DNA from 2 places in the Halobacillus rhizosphaerae genome. Region 2 is predicted to be linked to the other one. Evidence: riboswitches for the same ligand, from Rfam matches in the RefSeq annotation. Region 2 holds a riboswitch; the other holds the start of a gene.
The links. A riboswitch is a leader RNA that binds a small molecule or an ion and turns the genes downstream of it on or off. The one in region 2 is predicted to bind S-adenosylmethionine.
Positions count from the first base shown of each region.

Region 1 (5,570 bases), on a different contig from region 2:
GATCGAGTGCTTGCAAGCAGACTTGGAGCATATGCCATAGATCTTTTGATTAATCATAAATTTGGTAAAGTGGTGCAGATAAGGAATAATAAACCGGTAAGTATGAACTTTAAGGAAATCTTCTCTCAAGCGTCTCTAATTGATGATGAGATGTATGATTTATCAGAAAGGTTGTCTTTATAAAGAATAACTGCAATTATAAAAGAAATTTTCCTTCGTCTTGAACGTATCTTATTAATATTGGCGTTTCAGATAATTAGCTGTAAAATTATGCCGGTTAGATAAATAAGGAGAAAAGTGCCATTCAGGGATCCTGAGTGGCTTTTTTCTATAAAAATTAAAGTGCAAGAGGTGTTCAGTTCTGTTTCAAGTGGCCCAGATTGGCTCTGATTAGAAGGAGAATTAAGTCCCCTTGGCAGCTGGATTTTAAAAGAGGGAGCAAGAGGAACCGATTGGACTTGAACCCAATGCCTGGGGGCGTATCATCTCTTATTTTTCTTTCCAAATATATTAGATGAAATAGTACACCTTTAAAATTAATTGAATTTTTTTACATTTGAATTACATTTAGGTGAATTCAGTTATAGTGGATTAAAAGCCGGGTATTTAGTTAATGTAACACATTCCAACTCAAGTAATTCATGGAGGTGAAGCATTATGGACGATAGAAGGTATCAGACCGGTGATGAAGCCCCTAAATCAGGAATATACAAGCTAGAGAGTCTAATGAATGGAGCACCATCAAAGGAAGATAATATCAAGGTTAAGGTTGATCAAGGTGAGAAACTGCCACCTTCTCCAATATCGAAGGAACCTGCTTACTGGGTGAGGGGTTTTTAATTAAGGAACTCGACCAGAACTTTTTAGAGTTGTAGAGAGTTTAAACATTGATTGGATTCCAGAAGTGGAAGAGGATTTAATTATAGAAAGAGTCAAGGAGAAAATTTCTAATGAGAAAGGCGTTCCCTTTGAGAAAATTGAAATAAAGAAAATTCTTGAATATATGCGTAGGTAAACAATTAAATAAACTATTTCAAAAGAAAGTACTTACATTAGTGTGAGTACTTTCTTTTGAAATAGTTTGATATTTTTTTAGATTACTCACTTGTTAACGGTCCTAATAAACGAACGAATAGGAGTGGATTATTCATGAAAAAGCTATTGCTTACAGGATTCGAACCTTTTCTTGACTTCCCGATCAACCCAACGATGCAAATTGCCGAAGATTTAGACGGGCAAGTCATTCATCAGTATTGTATTATAGGCAAAGTTCTACCTGTAGATTTTCAAAAATCTGGAGAACAGCTCGTTAAACTGTTGGAAGAGACTAATCCTGATACTGTCCTCTCCCTTGGCCTCGCTGGAGGAAGAACGGCTATTACTCCTGAACGGATCGCCATTAATTGTAATGACGGCGAAAGAGATAATGATCATTATCAACCCAGGGGAGAAACCATTATTAAGGATGGGCCGGATGGACTCTTTTCAACGTTACCAATTCAGAAATTGAAAGAGACGTTGAACAGCAACGGTTTTCCTTCTCGGATTTCTAATACCGCCGGGACTTATCTGTGCAACCATGTAATGTATCAACTTCTGTATTTTTACTATAAGAACCATAAGCAGGTTCCTGCCGGATTTATTCACATTCCAGCTTCACATCAGTTAGCCATTGAACACGTAAATCTTCCAAGCTGGTCACAGAAAGATTTACATGATGCCCTTACTCTTGTGATCCACACCTTGTGACGCGGCCATTCTGTAGGAATGGTGCAGTATATTTCCTAGAACATTCGTTCACACTAATCCTTAGCAAATGAATTTTAAGGATGGATGAACCGTGATCTACATTTATAACGATTATGGTGGGACGCACACAACTTCCATGGCAGCCGCATTTCACTTAAACCTGATAACTCCTACTACTGAGCCATTTACCAAAGAACAAATTCTTTCGATCCCATTTTTTAATCAATTAACTAAAAAAGATGCTGGCAGAATTCTTTTTCATGGAAAAGATAACGAAGGCCATCCAGTTTATACAATAGGAAGAAAATCATCAAAGTTAGTTGTGCCTGCGCTTAAGGATTTGAGTTTACTTTTCCTGAACCTCTATCATGGCGAGGAACGAATCATATTTTCGAATACTTCTCCGACCGTGCCGTTCGTCATGACGATAGGAGGAGGATTATCAAGGGGACTAGGGATTGACAGCCTGGGCGTACCTCTCTTAATTAAAGGTGCACAAAAGGCAAGCAGCACAATTCATCATTTGGTTGAAAACACTAAACAAATGGCGCATTCCCATGGAGAAGAACAAGTCCTTGTTCTAGATAACGATCAATTTAAAATTTAGCATAGAGGAATGAACGTGTGCATAAAATAATGCAGTAGAGTGAAAAAGGATTTTTTGAATGTTTTCTCTCCAAAGAATGGAGAGTAAGCAATCCAAAAAGTCTTTTTTAGTTACTTGCCTTTTCCGTTATCATTCGTAAGCTTACTTAGGAATTGTATATTGTATTTTGCCTGCACAGGAATGCACAGTACAGCATCACATTGCTGAGTCTAAAGATTAATACCAGGGGATATTAGATTCCCTATCGTTTAGCAACAACAAGAGATGGAAAAGATAGACATTATCATGATTAAATAAAGGAGAGGTTCGTGTGGAACGAGAGGAACTGCACCGTAAGATTATATCGTTGAAAGGAAAAATTTGCTCAGGTCAGATTAAATTTGATGGAAGTGATCACTATATTCTTTCACAATTAGATAAAGTAAAACAGCTCGAGGACGGTATGGTAGATGTTAATACTGTACCTGCTGCACTGATTACGTTAATAAATTTAGACAGTTTAAACCCGCCTCAAAAGCAAGAGGCTGGGTTGTAAAGAAACGAGTCGATTAGGGCGGACATAGCTGCATAAAGCCTAGGCGTGTGAGGGAAGACATTTTTGTGAGTGCTATAAGGAAGCAAAAATTTAGAACAACAAGGATAATTTACGAGCGGTGTTCGGTCAGGGAAGTATTCATAAAAAAGCAGGAGGAAGAAAATGATTCCGCCCTGCTTTTTTATTTTTGTCTAATTAGAGGAGGTTAGTTCCTAATTATGACGTCCACACTTCGTTTGAGAGCTCAACCACGTGGCGGATTTTCGCCCATTGATCTTCTTCAGATAATAAATTCCCTTCCTCAGTGGAAGCAAATCCACATTGTGGACTTAGACAGAGCTGTTTATAAGGAACGTAGTCAGCTGCCTCTGCTATTCTTTTCTTAATTGCCTCTTTGTCCTCGAGTTTTCCTGTTTTCGAGGTGATCAAACCAAGAACAATGTGGAGGTCTGATCGATTTACTTTGCGAAGAGGGTCAAAGCTTCCAGACCTCTCATCGTCAAACTCAAGAAACAATCCATCCACGTTCAGTTTTCCGAAAATGGCGTCAGATACTGCTTCATAGTCTCCTGAAGCTAAGTAAGTAGAGCGGAAATTTCCTCTGCAAATATGCATGGTAATGACCATATCATCAGGCCGTTCGGAAATAGAGTCATTCACCGCCTGAACAAATAATTCGCGAAGCTTGTCTGGGTCCTGCCCTTTATTTCTCATTTTCTGCAGTCCTTCTTCTGAAAAGAATCCTGCCCAGGAGGTATCATCGAGTTGAAGATATCTGCATCCCGCCTCATAAAATGTCTGAATAGCTTTCTGATATGCGCTGGTCAAATCCTCAAGAAGTTCTTCTTCTGTATTATAAACGGTTTGGTTAATGTCACCCCGTGCCAGCAGCATGTTTGGACTGGGAATCGTAAATTTTGGTGTGTGGTTCTCTCCGACCACAGAATGAAGAAACTTATAATGATCGATCATAGGGTGGTCAGAAAAATCTATTTTTCCCACAACTCTTACTGAATGTGCCTTCGTTTCTACACCCTCGAACTGGATACCTGAATCTGTTTCATAGCCTTCGACACCAATAAGTCCTTCCAAAAAGTCAAAATGCCACCAAGCCCTGCGTAAATCTCCATCAGTGATCGATTGCAGACCTGCTTGTTTTTGTTTTTCAACCAGTTTAATAATTTCCTCATCTTCAATTTTCTTTAATTCATAATCAGAAATTTCTCCATAGTCCCGGCTGATTCTTGCCTTTTTAATTCTTTCTGGTCGCAGAAAGCTTCCCACATGATCCCCTTTGAAGGGAGCCATAGTCGTTTGAGTGAATGACATTTTATCCTCTCCTTTTCATAATAAAAAGCCTCTTCCATAAGAAGAGACTTCATCGATTAATGGCCGCTTCTTATCTTTCAAGCTAAATTAGCTTGCAGGAATTAGCACCTTGTACAATTACAGGTTGCTGAGGTGTCGCCGGACCTATTCCTCGACCTCTCTTGATAAGAAATATATGAATTTTTCAAAAAATACTATGGATGTAATCTTAACAACAACTTTTGAAAAAAGAAAGGGAGATTTCTCAACATAGGAAAATCATTATGAATCACTCGAAAAAAAGAGGGGGGTATATAGATCATTTTAGTATTCTATCGATCATCTTGCTGCTCTTTGGTTATTAAAAAACTCAACAAAGAGTACACCTGAAAAAACATCCCGAACCAAACGATGCCCCAGGACGTATCTTTAATGGAGGTGTTCAGACGGCTTTTAAAGGTTTGATTCTTCTCATCGAAAGGGTAAGCGAATGAATTTTTATGACAGGAATAATGATAAGCGCAGCCTAATATGTTTCCACGACCATTCAGTGAAAGTGATCATTAGTATGGATGGAGATGTTTTATGAGGAGCGAATCAGGTTACATAATTAAAGTACCCACTACCGTATATTGCTGTGTGAAAAATCCATATAAAAATTAGTGGTAACGGGTTGACTAAATACCATAAGGGGTATATTATGAAAAACAGATTGCAAAGCAAAGGGGAATAAAATGAATATATGGATTGGGATCATAGTTACTGTATCCTTTGTGTATCTCTATCGGCGATATCTGCCTGTGCCAGGCGTTAATCCAATAAATATATATGAAGAAAATGAATCATTGGAAGGACTGGTTATTGTAGACACTCGAGATTATCAGACTTCTTCTCGTGACAAAATTCCATCAGCTTATTGTATGCCGCTTCCTTATTTGAATCGTCACTACAACGAACTTCCGGATCAGGGCATTATAATTTTTGCTGCTGATTATGTAGAAAAGAACTTAAGCGCCCGCATATTACGCAGTAAAGGAAAATGTATTGCGGGGTACTGTCTAGCAGGAAATTTAGAAAGGAACGATCGAATTGGAATACAATAAACAAATAAAAAATAGAGTGAAACGAATAGAAGGCCAGGTTAGAGGATTATTAAAAATGATGGAAGAAGAGAAAGACTGCCGAGAAGTAGTCACTCAATTATTAGCAGTCAGAAGTGCGGTTGACCGTACAGCTGCCTTAGTGGTTAGTGAAAACCTAGCGGAATGTATTCGAGAGGAAAAAAATAATCAAGAAAGCTCTGAAGATATGATTAAAGAGGCTGTACAGCTTCTTGTAAAGAGCAGATAAAAAGTTTAAGTATATATTTTT
Region 1 is NZ_JAUTWQ010000005.1:82,861-88,430, forward strand. It holds gene Q7A53_RS07580 (ATP-dependent 6-phosphofructokinase) at 1-183, shown strand, start outside; gene Q7A53_RS07585 (YjzC family protein) at 658-840, shown strand; gene Q7A53_RS07590 (pyroglutamyl-peptidase I) at 1,150-1,749, shown strand; gene Q7A53_RS07595 (DUF3189 family protein) at 1,841-2,356, shown strand; gene Q7A53_RS07600 (hypothetical protein) at 2,667-2,891, shown strand; gene Q7A53_RS07605 (5-methyltetrahydropteroyltriglutamate--homocysteine S-methyltransferase) at 3,108-4,220, opposite strand; SAM riboswitch class I at 4,288-4,391, opposite strand; gene Q7A53_RS07610 (rhodanese-like domain-containing protein) at 4,934-5,302, shown strand; gene Q7A53_RS07615 (metal-sensitive transcriptional regulator) at 5,289-5,549, shown strand.
Region 1: it holds a riboswitch for S-adenosylmethionine, as region 2 does, so the genes downstream of both, Q7A53_RS07605 (5-methyltetrahydropteroyltriglutamate--homocysteine S-methyltransferase) here and Q7A53_RS13790 (phosphoadenylyl-sulfate reductase) in region 2, are expected to answer to the same signal.

Region 2 (5,570 bases):
CCATGACGGATCAGCTTGTCACAAATATCCGGAAGCTGTTTCACTCCCATATAAATACAAAGTGTATCCATACTCTTCGCTAAATGTTTCCAGTATTCCTCTGCATCGGCATCATTTTTTGCGACACCCGATACAAAAGCGACAGAAGAACTATAATCTCTGTGAGTCAGAGGAATACCCGCATAAGCCGGAGCTGCTGATCCAGAAGATATGCCTGGTACAATTTCGAAGGGGATCTTCTTAAGAGCGAGCTCTTCCGCTTCCTCTCCCCCTCTTCCGAAGATAAACGGGTCTCCGCCCTTCAACCTGGTGACGGTTTTTCCTTGATTGGCAAATTTGCAAAGTAAACGGTTGATGTCCTCCTGGGTTAACGAATGATTATTTGGGCTTTTCCCACAATACACCAATTCAGCTTCTGATTTCTTGTAGTCGAGAAGTTCCTTATTAATTAACCGATCATAAAGGATGACATCCGCTTTCTGAATGGCTTTCATTCCTTTAACTGTTATTAAATCCGGATCGCCCGGACCAGCACCTACTAGATATACTTTTCTCATACTTCCACCTCATCCTCATTGTTAAGTCCTAAACAAGCCACTTGCTGAGACAGCTATCCATAAAGTCTATGCCGTAAACAAGCCATTTTCTTCATCATTTACAGGGTTTTTTCCTTAAATCTACTATTAGCGGTAAGAAAGCAGAAAGGGGAATTAAATTCCCCCGCCGTGCAATCCACATTCCGTTTTGTCAAAACCGCTCCATCTTCCTTCTCTCGAATCCTCAGTATCTCCAGTTGGAAATGTACAAGGCATGCAGCCGATGCTAGGATACCCCTGATCATGTAATTCGTTGTATGGCAACCTGTTTACTCGGATATAAGACCATACTTCATCCCATGTCCAGTGAATAAGGGGGCATACCTTCAGGGACTTAAAGCGATCGTCCTTATTCACGAAGTCTGTTTTACTTCGGCTGACTGACTGTTCACGCCGCAATCCGGAAATCCATGCTGGAACACCTGTTAACGCATCTTCCAAAGGTTTAACCTTCCTAATATAACAGCACTGATTCGGCTGTCGTTCCCATAAAGCAGGTCCGTATTTCTCCCCTTGCTCTCCAATCGTTAATTCAGGCTTTTTCATCTGAATTCGGAGCTTAGGATACTTAGCTTTCATTTGGTCTATTAAATCATAGGTTTCCGGAAAATGAACCCCCGTGTCTAAAAATACAATTTCTGCATCCTCTTTTACCTTGGAAATCAAATCGATTAAGACAATTCCTTCCGCACCAAAGCTGCAGGCATAAACTACGGAATCACCGTAATTGTCATACGCCCATTGTAAAATGGTGGTGGCACCTTTTGTTTCATCTTCCGGTTCCCATCCCTTAAATGGATCGCCAGTAAAATGATCGTAGCTGACGCTGCTATTAGTTGTCATATTACTTCCCCTCCTAGCTGCAAGAGCTATAAAAATATTTCACCAATAAAAAATCCTCTTCTTGAGGACAAGAAGAGGATACTAAGTTTAGATAGTCATCGACTCTTCTTATCTACCAGACATTGGTCTGTAGGAGTTAGCACAGTGTTTCAAAAGAACCTGTTGCCGAAGCTTCAAAGGGCCTATCCCTCCACTTCTCTGGATAAGAAATGATCATATTTGATTAATGATGACTATCATAAGATGATCGAGCAGAAAAGTCAACAGGAGTTATAAGAAAATTTATATTCTTTAAAATATTATTCATGACGAATGCCTGGCGTGCCAGTAATTTTTACCAATTGCTAAAATTTATTAATTTTCCAGCAGGATCCGTAGCATATAAATCAGGGGTTTCACGGTTAATTCCACCGAGGAAGGTAAAACCTCGAATGAAAAAAGCAGACGAGGAAAACCCCCGCCTGCTTCTATGATTTATCCATCCACTCCTCATAAAGCTGTTCCACTTGCTGGGCCAGCCGCTCCTTTTGCTGGTGCAGACCTTCCAGCTCCATTCCTTTAGCTGCCTGGATCTCTTTATTAAGCTCGGAAAGCTGCGTTTCTAATGATTCAATTTGTTCTTCCGTTGTTTTCTCTTTTTGGATAGGTGGTGTTGGCTTCTCTTTCGTCGAAGCTTTTTCATACTCCAACTCTCGCTGCTCCTGTTCAAGCCATTTATCCCAGTGGTGTCTTGTTTCATTGTAAGTGCCAATATAACGGTGGAGCTTACCCTTCACCATATAGGACGTATGGGTAAAACACTGATTGAGAAAATAACGATCATGGGAAACTCCAACCACCGTCCCTTCGAATCCCCGAATGGCTTCTTCCAGCACTTCCTGAGATTCTATATCCAAGTGATTGGTAGGTTCATCAAGCACCAGCACATTAATTCCCTGATGCATAAATACGGCAAGCTTAAGCCGCATTCGTTCTCCCCCGCTCAGATGAGAAATCTTTTTGAACACATCATAGCCATAGAACATGAAAGCTGCCAGTTGATGACGGGCCTCCCCCTCTGTAACCCGGATATGAGTTCTAAAGTAGTCAATCATCCTTTGATCCGGGTCCGCTTCTTGGAGAGGGTTCTGAGGCAGGTAGCCGAACTCCACGGAAGGACCGATCTTAACAACCCCACTATCAGGTGCTTCCTGAGCTAGCAGCAGACGCAGCAGCGTGGATTTTCCGCAGCCGTTTCCCCCGACAAGCGCCAGCCGTTCTTTGTAGCGAATATGAACATCTACTCCAGATAAAATCATGCGGGATCCGTAAGATTTAGTGACCCCCTCCGCAACGAGAACATCTTTGCCAGTACGACTGCTGGCATCCAGGGACAAGTTCATCGTTTTTGGATCGATGACTGGTTTATCCATCTTTTCCATCCGTGCTAGCGCCTTTTCCATACTTTTCGCTTTCTTAAAAAGTTTAGGGTTAGGTGGATTGGCTTCATTAGCCCATTGTCGAAGCCGTTTGATTGCTTCTTTCATTTTTTTAATCTTCTTTTGCTGTTCTTGATATTGATGAAATTCAGCTATTAATTTCTCTTCTTTCTGCTTTTCATAGGAAGAATAGTTTCCTTGAAAACAATCAATCTCTCCGGATTCCAATTCCATAATTTCTGTTACCGTATGATCAAGGAAGGATCGATCATGAGAAACCATGCAGACTGCACCGTTATATTGTTGAATGTATCTTTCCAGCCACTCTATGGCCTGCAGATCTAAATGGTTAGTAGGCTCATCAAGTAACAGGACATCGGGCTTTTCCAGCAAAATTTTTGCCAGACCCAGCTTTGTCTTTTCGCCCCCGCTGAAATCAGCGAATGACTGGTTAAGCAAAGGCTTGATCTGTAATCCATTAGCCACCTGGTCAATCAACGCATCCATTTCATAGCCGCCTTCTCTGGTAAAGCATTCTTGCAGCTCCCCGTATTTCTTAAGGGCAGCATCCATCTGTTCAGGATCGACCATGGCTGCTTCCAGCTGTTTCATATCCTGAAGCATCTTTAACAGAGAGTCGAATGCGGATTGCAAGTATTCATAGCCTGTCTGACTTCCTTCTTCAGGAATTTGTTTCAGGTAACCAATGGTCAACCCTTTTTGAATAAAAATGTCCCCGCCATCGACTGGTTCCTCTTTCGTCAATATCCGGAACAGGGTAGATTTGCCGCTGCCATTGCGGCCGACAAGCCCCGTTTTCTGGCCGGGCTTAAGCTCAAAGTTCAATGATTCGAATAGTTCATCTCCACCAATGATTTTATATATGTTTTTTAACGTAATAAGCATAAAAAGTTCCTCCTAAAGGTTCAAAAGTTTCCGTCCAGACTGAACAGAAAGACAAAAAAAGCCAGAGGTCTAGTTACCTCTGACTTGAAATGATAAAAAATATCACATTTTGTTCAGGTATAAGACGCTACACATTGTTCACTATTCAACTGTAAAATTGGACAGACCTGTCCCTAAAACAGTTGATTCATGAAAAATTGCACGGATGAAATATAACTTCTGCTGATCAATCACGTGCGTGTGTATCATCTTTATACCCCCTTTTTCCTTTAGAATTAGTTACAGTATAACTTGAATTCAGAAAATTTGCTACCCTTTTTGTTCTTCCGCATACATGCCGAGTTTTTTCAGCAGCTGAATAGCCTGGTTCTTTTCATCATCAGAAAGTCCTGCGGTAATAGCTTCGATTTGCTTCCAATGATCAGGGAAGATTCCGTTTAACAGCTCTCTTCCTTTTTCGGTAATGGAAGCAAAGGTAATCCTGCGATCTTCTGGGTGAGGGAGGCGCACTAAGTATTCTTTTTTCTCTAATTTGTCTACTACATACGTAATGCTTCCGCTTGCAAGAAGTATCTTTTCACCTATTTTTTGAAGTGGCTGATCTCCCTGATGATACAACAGCTCGAGGACTCCAAATTCAGTAGGATTCAAATTATACCGCTGTATGTCGTCCTTCACTAAATCAGAAATGGATCGCTGTGCTTTCGATAAAACAACAAAAAGCTTTAAAGAAGGATCCTGCTTTTTCTTAAGGTATAATTCTTGTTCATTCATCACCTTCGCACCCCTTTCTTAGTAGTTGATAGTCAAAAGTTTAAAAGATTGTTCTGCATGCCTTTCCTGGCTACTCTTAGTAAATTCCAGGTTCTTACCTCGTTGTCTTTCAACTTTGGTATATGATTTAAAGTGTGTCATAATTTAATTAGTACGATTCTCTATTTTATCACATAGAAAGCGGTGACACGAAAATTGGTAGAAGATACTGGAGAACGAGTAATTCCTGCTTTTATGAAACCTACTAATAATCTTCTCCTGGAACATATAGCAAGATACCAGTTCGCTCTTCATTATATGCGAGGTAGAGTTCTGGACCTTTCCTGTGGATCAGGCTATGGAACCCATATGATAGCAAAGCAGTGTAAAGAGGATATCGACGAAATCGTCGGGGTAGATATCGATCCAGACATTATCACCTATGCGAGAGGGGCCTATTACCATCCTAAATCACGATTTGAAGCAGCAGATGCCATTGAACCGGCGCTGGTCGATAAACTCGGAACTTTTGATGTGATCGTGAGTTTTGAAACTTATGAGCATATTTCTGAAGAAAAAGCACTGTTGGATAATTATTATCGTTTGTTGAACAAGGGAGGTACGCTCCTCGTTTCCACACCGTTTGGAGAAGGACGCGGCATTGATTGTGGTTCCCCTTTTCACGTGCACCAGCTTAAGCCAGAGGAATTTCATGAATTATTCAAGCCTTATTCAGCTTGTGAATTCTATTACCAGAAGGGTGTTCTTATTGAACCTCGCAGAGAAGGGGTTTATTATCCACTAGGAATCGCTTTATGTAAGAAATAAGAAAGAGCCGTTTGCAGCACGACGGCTCTTTCTTATGAAACTTCCCCGCAAACCATCACAGCATGGCCATCCGGATCTTCAATATTAAACCAGCCAAAGGCACCGTGTTCTTCCATTTCCCTCACCACAGTAACCCCCTGAGCTGTCAAGTCGGCATACGTCTTCTTTAAATCATTGGACAGAAAATTAAATACCGGCGTATGAATTTTTTCAAATTTATAATGAG
Region 2 is NZ_JAUTWQ010000011.1:204,818-210,387, reverse strand. It holds gene cobA (uroporphyrinogen-III C-methyltransferase) at 1-557, opposite strand, end outside; gene Q7A53_RS13790 (phosphoadenylyl-sulfate reductase) at 711-1,439, opposite strand; SAM riboswitch class I at 1,545-1,648, opposite strand; gene abc-f (ribosomal protection-like ABC-F family protein) at 1,907-3,763, opposite strand; gene Q7A53_RS13780 (RAxF-45 family protein) at 3,905-4,012, opposite strand; gene Q7A53_RS13775 (MarR family winged helix-turn-helix transcriptional regulator) at 4,073-4,537, opposite strand; gene Q7A53_RS13770 (class I SAM-dependent methyltransferase) at 4,733-5,344, shown strand; gene Q7A53_RS13765 (VOC family protein) at 5,377-5,570, opposite strand, start outside.